DNA from 2 places in the Brevibacillus sp. 7WMA2 genome. Region 1 is predicted to be linked to the other one. Evidence: riboswitches for the same ligand, from Rfam matches in the RefSeq annotation. Region 1 holds a riboswitch; the other holds the start of a gene.
The links. A riboswitch is a leader RNA that binds a small molecule or an ion and turns the genes downstream of it on or off. The one in region 1 is predicted to bind cyclic di-AMP.
Positions count from the first base shown of each region.

Region 1 (4,433 bases):
TATGCATGGCACGCTCCAATACATTGCGCAGCTCTCTTACGTTGCCAGGCCAGCGGTGATAACGCAACAGCTCCCATACCTCTTCATCCATCCCTTTCAGAACAATCCCCGTTGACTCCATCAGTTGCTCTTGTATACTCTCTACCAAATGCGGCAAGTCTTCTAGCCTATCACGAAGCGGCGGTATGGTAAGGGTAACAACGTGCAAGCGGTAAAATAAATCCTCGCGAAACTTTCCCGCTTTCATTAAAGCAAACATATCTTTATTCGTAGAAGCAATCACTCGTACATCTAACGAGATTGGTCGACTTGCTCCGACTCGCTCTACTTCTTTTTCTTGCAAAACGCGTAAGAGCTTGGCTTGTAGAGCGAGTGGCATATCCCCAACCTCGTCTAGCAGGATTGTACCTCGATCAGCTAGCTCAAATTTTCCTTTTTTCCCTTTGCGCAAAGCTCCTGTAAATGGTCCCATCGCTCGCTGACTTGCCGCATGAATAGCATGCGCAAATAGTTCTTTGCCCGTCCCGCTCTCTCCCGTAATAAGTACAGTTGTATTGCTTTTAGCAACCTTCATCGCCAATTCCTTACATTTATTCATTAAGTCGCTGGTGCTAACAATCTGTTCAAAACGATAAACTGCTCCCAGCTTTCTTTGCAATTCGCCTTTATAGTAATCTAATTCTTGTTTTAATTGATCGACAGTAGCAGACAAAGCGTGAAGCTGCCGCACATCCTGAAACATAACAGTTCCTAGCACAGCAATCATGTTCCCATCCCGATAAATAGGGACACGGTTCGCTATCATATCACGGCCGTTAATCCGTTGAACCTCAGCCAATTCAGCTAATCCGGTCTTAGCTACTATATGCATGCGCGTATTCTCAATGACTGAAGTAACATGTCTGCCGATTGGATTAGCTATCCCGATGAAATTCCGATATGTATGATTCATCATTAGAATGATGCCTTCTGGATTAGTGACCACTATACATTCATATGCTTGTTCAAATACAGCCTCTACTAGTTTTAGGTATTCCGCCGATGCTGCGGTCTGAAAAACCATTAGTCAACCCTCCTTCTAGATCGTAACAAATGATATTCTTCCTTTTATCTACCATTAGTTATAGGTTTGTTTCCTCCTAGTACCCCTCTTCACTCTTCTTACATACTTTCAATTTTCAGATTTTTACTCTAAAATGAACCTCCTATTTGACTTTTCCATCATCCAGCTTGTCTTATAGTAGGCTTTGATAGGAGGATGTTTTTTACAATTAATCCTAATTTATTCCTGCTTCATCTGCTTCGCTCTCCTCCTCCACATAACAAATGTGCTGTTTTTTTTCCAAACTACCTATTCCCATGGTCTTCATTTTCTATCATTTTGATCCAGCTTCATCCCTTTAGCCGCTTGATCTCTTCCTTATTCCTCCTTTTCTCATCAAATTCTAATAGGAATTTTTATCTACTTTTACCAGTTATCTACCGCTTTTTCCGTGCTTGCAACTTTGTTATTCTGAGTTTGCCGAAACTTCCCAAATCATGAGAAGTGCGGGGGATGACCGATGGTGTAAGGCTTATGCTAGCCACCTGGGGTGAATCACACATAAATGCTGCGTAGGGTTGTATCCTCAATCCGAACCCGACAACTAACCTCGTAGGTAAAAAAAAAGGAGCGATGAAAAATGAAGAAAAATTGGATGTCTAAAACGGTATTTGCATTGGCAGTAGGAATGGCAGTGAGCGGTGTCGCTACGTCTGCATTTGCTGCTTCCCCAGTATGCGCGGTAAAAAATCTACCTGCCAAACAAGATATTACTTCATTGACTGAATTACTTAATCAAAAGCAAGGAAAATCCAAGGATTGTCTTCCTACAGATCTATTAAATAGCCTATTGAATCAAACGAAAGATAAGGACAACTCCATTTTTCAAAAGTTCAAAAACATCGAAGATTCGGATACTAAATCACCTTCTGCACCAAAGATTGAAAACAGATTTGCTGACGATTCCGATGAAGCTTCTGTAGACAAACAGAAAAAACCTTCTATGAAACAAGAGGGAAAAGATAAAGCTTCAAAAGAAAACGTATCTGCTGACGCAAGTGCAATGGTGAACGAAGTAGTAGATATCGTAAACAAAGAACGTGCTAAAGCTGGTCTGAAACCACTTAGCATGGATACAGAGCTAGCTAAAATGGCAACAGACAAAGCAAAAGACATGGCAGACAACAATTATTTCGACCATGATAGCCCAACCTTCGGATCTCCATTTAACATGATGGATCAGTATAAGATTTCCTACCAAACAGCGGGCGAAAACATCGCTGAAGGCCAACGTTCTGCTGAAGAAGTAATGAAAGACTGGATGGGCAGCGACGGACACCGTGAAAACATCATGAATTCTTCCTTCACAAAAATCGGAGTAGGATACTACAACGGTTACTGGGTACAAGAATTCATCGGATAAGCAATGCTCTCAAAATAGAGGAGCAACAAAGCCTCTATCCATGTTATCTCATAAAGACAGGCGAAATTCATCATTTCGTCTGTCTTTTTTATATGCTTCTTTGACTTAATTGATTTTGCATAACAGGACAAGATAATGTATTACTAGAACACAAGAGGAAACGTGTACCCGAACCGGAGGAATCTGTTATGAAAAATCGCTTTACAATTGGCAAAATGGCTCGTATGCATCGTATCGCGGAATCAACGCTTCGCTATTATGATGAAAAGGGCATTTTTCAGCCCAAAACTATTGACCAGAAAACCCAGTACCGTTACTACACCATTGACCAATTTTCTACTTTGACTTCTATTAAGTTTTTTCGCCATTTAGGGATTCCCCTACAAGAGATTAAAAGATTTATGGATGAACGTACACCCGATTTGGCTTTGGACATCCTAGAAAAGCAAAGAACATCTCTTCAACAAAAACAACAGGAAATTGTCTACATGTTAAATCGCTTGGAAAGTAAGATCACAACCATTAAACAAGGCGTAGATAAACCGGATGATTCCGTGGTATTTAAAGAGTTACCAAAGCGATATATTCACTCCATAGTCGTGGAAGCAGAACTCTCTGATGAAGAATTTGAATATCACCTTAATACCTTGCAAAGCGATCTTCAGCTTTTAGAGGTATCCTTATTTGCTGGTGATATCGGTACCTCTGTGTCCAAATCCGCCATCCTCAAAGGAGACTATCAAGATTACAACAGTTTATTTATTATGATTGATGATCTCCCCGTCGATAAAGAGCGCTATGCCAGTATTCCTGCCGGTCTGTATGCATGTACAATGCATTATGGGCCTTACGAACAGCTTGATCAGTCATATGAACGCCTCCTTTCAGCGATCAAACAGTGTCATTATGAGATTACAGACAAATCCTATGAGCTAGGCATTGTAGATTTGTCTATCACCAGCGAATCGGATGAATTTATTACTGAAATTCAAATCCCAATTCAGCCTCTATCCTCCTTATAAATCACTGATTTCAACAAAATTTATTGACTCGCAAACAAAAAAATTTCTACGCCCCCTTGAGTTTCAAGTAGCTTGAAGGTTTACAATAAGAGCTATCACAAGGAGGTCGTATTATGACAGACGCAGCAATTAAACTAAGGGAGACCCCCGTACCAAAGCTATTCATCTCTTATCTCATCCCTTCTGTACTCGGCATGTTACTGATGTCGATTAATATTTTTGTGGATGGAGTATTTGTTAGCCGCGGGGTGGGACCAGAAGGATTAGCCGGGGTAAACATCTCCGTACCCGCCTTTTCTATCTTCCTTTCTATCTCTCTTTGGATTGGAATGGGTGGAGCTACTCTCTACTCGGCTGCCTTGGGAAGAAATGAAGTAACACACGCTCGCCAGATTTTTACCCAATCTTTTGCACTGGCACTTCTATTGGTTAGCCTCATCATGGCTGTTTGCTTAACACATATCGAACAAATAGCCTATATTTTTGGAGCTGACAAGACAATCCTGCCTTATGCACTTGATTATTTACATGTGCTGTTAACCTTCGGGATCGTTTATGTATTAGAAAACATCCTGAGCATTTTTATCCGTAATGATGGAAACCCCAAGCTAGCGATGATGGGCCTAATCGTCACATCGGTTCTGAACATACTATTTAACTATATCTTTATTTTCATGATGGGAATGGGTGTAAAGGGAGCGGCCTACGCTACGATCTTATCGGCTGCTATCGGATTTTTAGTGCTACTTACCCACTTTTGGAAGAAAGGTAGCACATTGCGTTTTGTGGCATTCCGGTTTCAGTTAAAGGAAATCAGGCAAATCGTAAATATCGGCTTTCCTAGCTTTATTGCGGAGAGTACGATCGCGATCACTACTTTAGCGTACAATCTGGCTTTCATGAAATATCTAGGGGCACAGGGGGTTGCAGCCTATGCCATCGTTAA
Region 1 is NZ_CP048799.1:3,307,305-3,311,737, forward strand. Features, by position in the region: gene GOP56_RS13790 (sigma-54 interaction domain-containing protein) at 1-1,063, opposite strand, end outside; cyclic di-AMP (ydaO/yuaA leader) riboswitch at 1,511-1,676, shown strand; gene GOP56_RS13795 (CAP domain-containing protein) at 1,683-2,465, shown strand; gene GOP56_RS13800 (MerR family transcriptional regulator) at 2,654-3,487, shown strand; gene GOP56_RS13805 (MATE family efflux transporter) at 3,601-4,433, shown strand, end outside.

Region 2 (4,433 bases), 1.2 Mb from region 1:
TCTGAGTAAGAATAGCACGTGTAAAAACACCGGTTCCTGGCCCCAATTCGGCAATATGTCCTACTTGCTCCCATGGAACATTTTTCATCATTAGACTACTTAAAAAACGCGAACTGGGGATCACGCTCCCTACTTGTCCCGGTCGCGAGACAAAGCGTCTCAGAAACACAAGTAAATCTGACATCTAGTAAACCCTCCTAGGGGAAAAGCAGCCCTAAACAGGGCTGCTGTGTGTAATAATATCTAGTTCTTTGTTGTTGACTCTATTTCTTCCCTATTTTCAGTGGATTTTCCTGCCAACTTCTCCTTTAATTTTGCTAATTCATAATCTAACTCGTCTTTTTTGTCCAGCTTTTTCAATGAACGGTGGTATTCAGAGTCCTCATACATACCACTCATGCTAGCTTCCGCTTCCATCTGCATTACTTTTTCCTCCATACGATGAAAACCGCGAGCCGCATTTTCAACACCTATGCCTGTTACATAAGAGTTTACTTGCTTTTGTGTACGGGCTACTTGAGCTCTGGACATTAACATATACTTTTTAGCACGCATTTTATAGAACTCTTCTTTTAGTTCAGCTAATTTTTCACGCATTTGCTGGGCAGCATTACTAGACGAATCCAATAATTCTTTTAATTCGAGTGCACGTGATTCGTATGTCTTCTGATCCAATAAAGCACGTCTAGCCAATTCGTCCTCGCCTTCAGTAAGAGCAAGCATCACTTGGCGCTCGCGTTTAGTTGCTAAAGTATTCGCCTCTTCATATTGTTGGCGGAATTTCTTCTCCTGAGCCACCTGACGAGCTACCGCTACTTCTACTCGACCAATCTCCGCTTCCATATCACGCATGTATTGTGTAAGCATAACAACCGGATCTTCTATGGAATCAATCGCATTATTTACGGAAGCCACCGTTACATCACGCAGTCTTTTAAAAATACTCATTTTAGAATTCCTCCTTAGAGTTTATCATTTTTTGGTTTTTGTAATCAAAACAAATCCTTATGTTGACGTTTCTTTAACTCGTTTTCCCAACGATCTAGCTTATCTTCACGCAATACACTTTGGGCCCATTCTCTCTCCCACATCGATGGAGTTGATTCATACGGAGCCGTATGTCGTTGGCCTTTCATAAGCTTACATCCAAAGTAGATGATCGCAATTGCTAGCAAGCAACCAAATAGCAAGCTCAATTTATTTAAGAGCATTAATAGCCCGAAGAGGAAAACAAATATTCCCCATCCTTTATTTCCTGTTGAGCCAGCGCTTAACACCTTTTTGCAACCATAGACCATTAACAGTCCTGCGATAAACATGGGGATTAACCTGTCGATTCCTAGCCCTAGTTTGTCAAGCAATACCAGTACCCCTACGACAATCAGCGTAAGCCCCAGAAATAATTTTCCGGATTGCCCTTGCAAGTGTTTTCCCTCCTTTTTTCATTCGCTTGTTGTTCATGACCTTATTGTAGTCGACCCTGAAATAATCTATAACGGGCGAGCGGATGGTTTTCGACTCAGCCCTGAGTCGGAGAGAATGTCCATCCTTGAAAGGAAAGATAGATTACCCTATTACATGGATAGGAAAATTAGATAAAGCAACAGGAAACGACAGAAATTTTCACCTTGTTTCTACTAATAGAAAATAGAAGAGAAATGTCACTCTTATCAAAAATAGATAAGACGGGTATTCTCCAAAAAGATTACTCAAAAATATGTCGAAATGGTGAACTTTAATATAAAAAAAAGGGAAATCGCGACGAAAGTAGAATTTAATCTCTCTGTGTAAAAAAAAATCGAAAATTAGCCGAATTCCAGACAATGGAAACGGGGGAACCAAACTTTGGGGTGAATAGCTGTTCTTTCAAAACAGCTTAGGGAAACCTTTCGACCGAACCCATCAGCTAACCTCGGAGGCTTAAAAGGAAGGGGCTCTTTCGTTGCGTAAGTTTGTGTGTTCCATACTAACGACTGCATTACTAGCCGTGGGTGGAGGTTCTGTATTCGCATCCTCCGACTCATTAGACAAGACCATCAATCCTTTGTATGGCGTACCTTACAAAGCAGCCGGTAAATCTACTTACGGTTTTGATTGCTCCGGATTTACTGGATACGTGTTTGGGGCTTTAGGTGCAAAACTTCCAGCTTCTTCTTCTGCCCAATTTGAAATCGGGGAATCAGTAGATCGAGAAGACCTGAAACCAGGAGATTTAGTGTTTTTTAACACGAATGGAAGAAGCATCTCACACGTAGGCATCTATATTGGAAACAATATGTTTGCTCACTCGGAAACAGGAATTGGAGTAACGAAGACAAGCCTTGATGATCCCTACTATTGGAGCAAAAAATACGTAGGCGCTAAACGTGTAGCAATTCCAGAAATGGAAGACTAAAATCTTTTTCACTGAAGCTGAAAAAGAAGCACAACCTTTTTATACAAAAGCCAGGGACATGAGTCTCTGGCTTTTTCTGACTATAATTAGTACCAGCTCACATGATAAGACTATATCTTTCCTTATATTTAATTGTGCCATACACCCTTATCCATGATATGATGAAATTAACTGCATTTCGTAGAAACTAGGAGGGTCTCCCTTGAAAGATCATATTTTTGTCGTGGACGATAACCAAGAGATTGTCGATCTGCTCCAAGATATTCTTGAGAATGAAGGTTTTGACGTTTCTCATGCTAATAGTGGAGAAGAAGCACTTGCAAAGCTAGATAGCGGGCTAACCCCCAACCTCATTTTACTTGATATCATGATGCCACATATGAGCGGATATGAACTATGCGCGCAAATTCGCCGTGAACGGGAAATGCCTATCATTTTCTTAAGTGCAAAAGGTAAACCAGTAGATAAAGTTGTAGGACTAGAAATCGGTGCTGATGACTATATCACCAAGCCTTTTGATACGGAAGAATTGTTAGCTCGCATCCGTGCTCATCTTCGCCGCTATGACCGTTTGAGAAAATTAACTGCCCAGAATGAACAACTAGACAAGGAAGCTGGAAATTCAGCTCTCACCATCTTAAAATTCAAAGGGTTGGAAATTCATAAGGAAACTTACTCTGTCTATGTAGGGGAAAATAAAATTGATTTATCTACAAAAGAATTTCAATTATTAACCTTTCTAGCAGAGAATCCAGGTATTGTTTTTACCCGAGAGCAAATCTATGATCGCGTATGGGGCTATGGTTATGGCTCACTTAATACTGTTACGGTACATATTAAGAACCTGCGCGAAAAGCTAGAAACTGAACGCACATTTATTAAAACACAATGGGGAACTGGTTACGTCTTTATTGGGGAGCGTATCTAATTCGTGAAAATCAGCAATAAAATACTGCTCGCCTTTTTAGCTGTCATCGTGATTCATATTTTGGCCTATCGCTTTGTTTTTCAAAACATTATTGTGGATCAGCTTAAAACAGATCGCCACGAGCAGTTTTTGCTGGGAAAAGAAGTGGCTGAGAGAGTCAGCTTTAATGAAGTGATTCGTCGTTCCTTGTTTAAAGATCCCAATGAATTAAAAGAATTAACGAAACAGTTACCAGAAGACCTGATGTATACGATTGTGGTAGAGGATGAGAATGGACATGCCATTACCACGAAAACCTCCGAAGCCTATAATGCAAAAGGCAAAGGATTAAAAAAGGTAATAGCAGAGTATTCCATTGATCGTAGTGCTCCTGTACAAGGTAGGACTGTTGTTCGATTTTATACAGATGATTATGATATTCTCTCTTCTAAAGGAGTTACCATGATCATTGTGTATATTTATGTCAGCTTAATTTTCATAGGTATTATTCTATTTATTGTGGTCATTCGTTGGATACTCCGCCCTGTTAATGAGCTTTCTCGTGTTACTCAGGAAATTAAGCTAGGCAAACGAGATGTTGCCTTTTCTTATCAATCTACCGATGAATTTGGGCAACTATTCCGCTATTTCGATGACATGGTGGAAGAGCTCAATTTTGTCGAGGAACGACAACAAGAATTGATGGCTGCGATTGCGCATGATTTTCGCACGCCTTTAACTACAATCAAGGGGTATGCCTCTTATATTGCTTCAGGTCGGGTTACCGATCTTGAGCGAATACAGAAGCAAATGGCAAAAATAGAAGACAAGGCTCTTGATTTGGAAAACCTATTGGATGAGCTACAGGATCATAATCAATTGATGGGTCGTTTTCCACTCAACCTAACTCGTATTCATATCCGAACATTCGCTAGCAACATCGCTGAGGAATACGCCACCCGTCTGGAGCAAAGCCCCATCAGCTTTTCCAGTAAATTCCGCGTTTCTGATTCCTTACATATGGAGGCGGATGAGCAAAAGCTACGACGTGTTTTAGAAAACCTACTAAATAACGCGATACATTATAATAAGCCTGATGGAAGTATCCTGTTTACCTGTGATATGGGAAAC
Region 2 is NZ_CP048799.1:4,502,212-4,506,644, reverse strand. Features, by position in the region: gene GOP56_RS19475 (class I SAM-dependent methyltransferase) at 1-184, opposite strand, end outside; gene GOP56_RS19470 (PspA/IM30 family protein) at 244-948, opposite strand; gene GOP56_RS19465 (LiaF transmembrane domain-containing protein) at 993-1,424, opposite strand; cyclic di-AMP (ydaO/yuaA leader) riboswitch at 1,798-1,936, shown strand; gene GOP56_RS19460 (C40 family peptidase) at 1,943-2,395, shown strand; gene GOP56_RS19455 (response regulator transcription factor) at 2,598-3,323, shown strand; gene GOP56_RS19450 (sensor histidine kinase) at 3,327-4,433, shown strand, end outside.
Region 2: linked by a shared signal. The riboswitch ahead of GOP56_RS19460 (C40 family peptidase) and the one ahead of GOP56_RS13795 (CAP domain-containing protein) in region 1 are both predicted to bind cyclic di-AMP.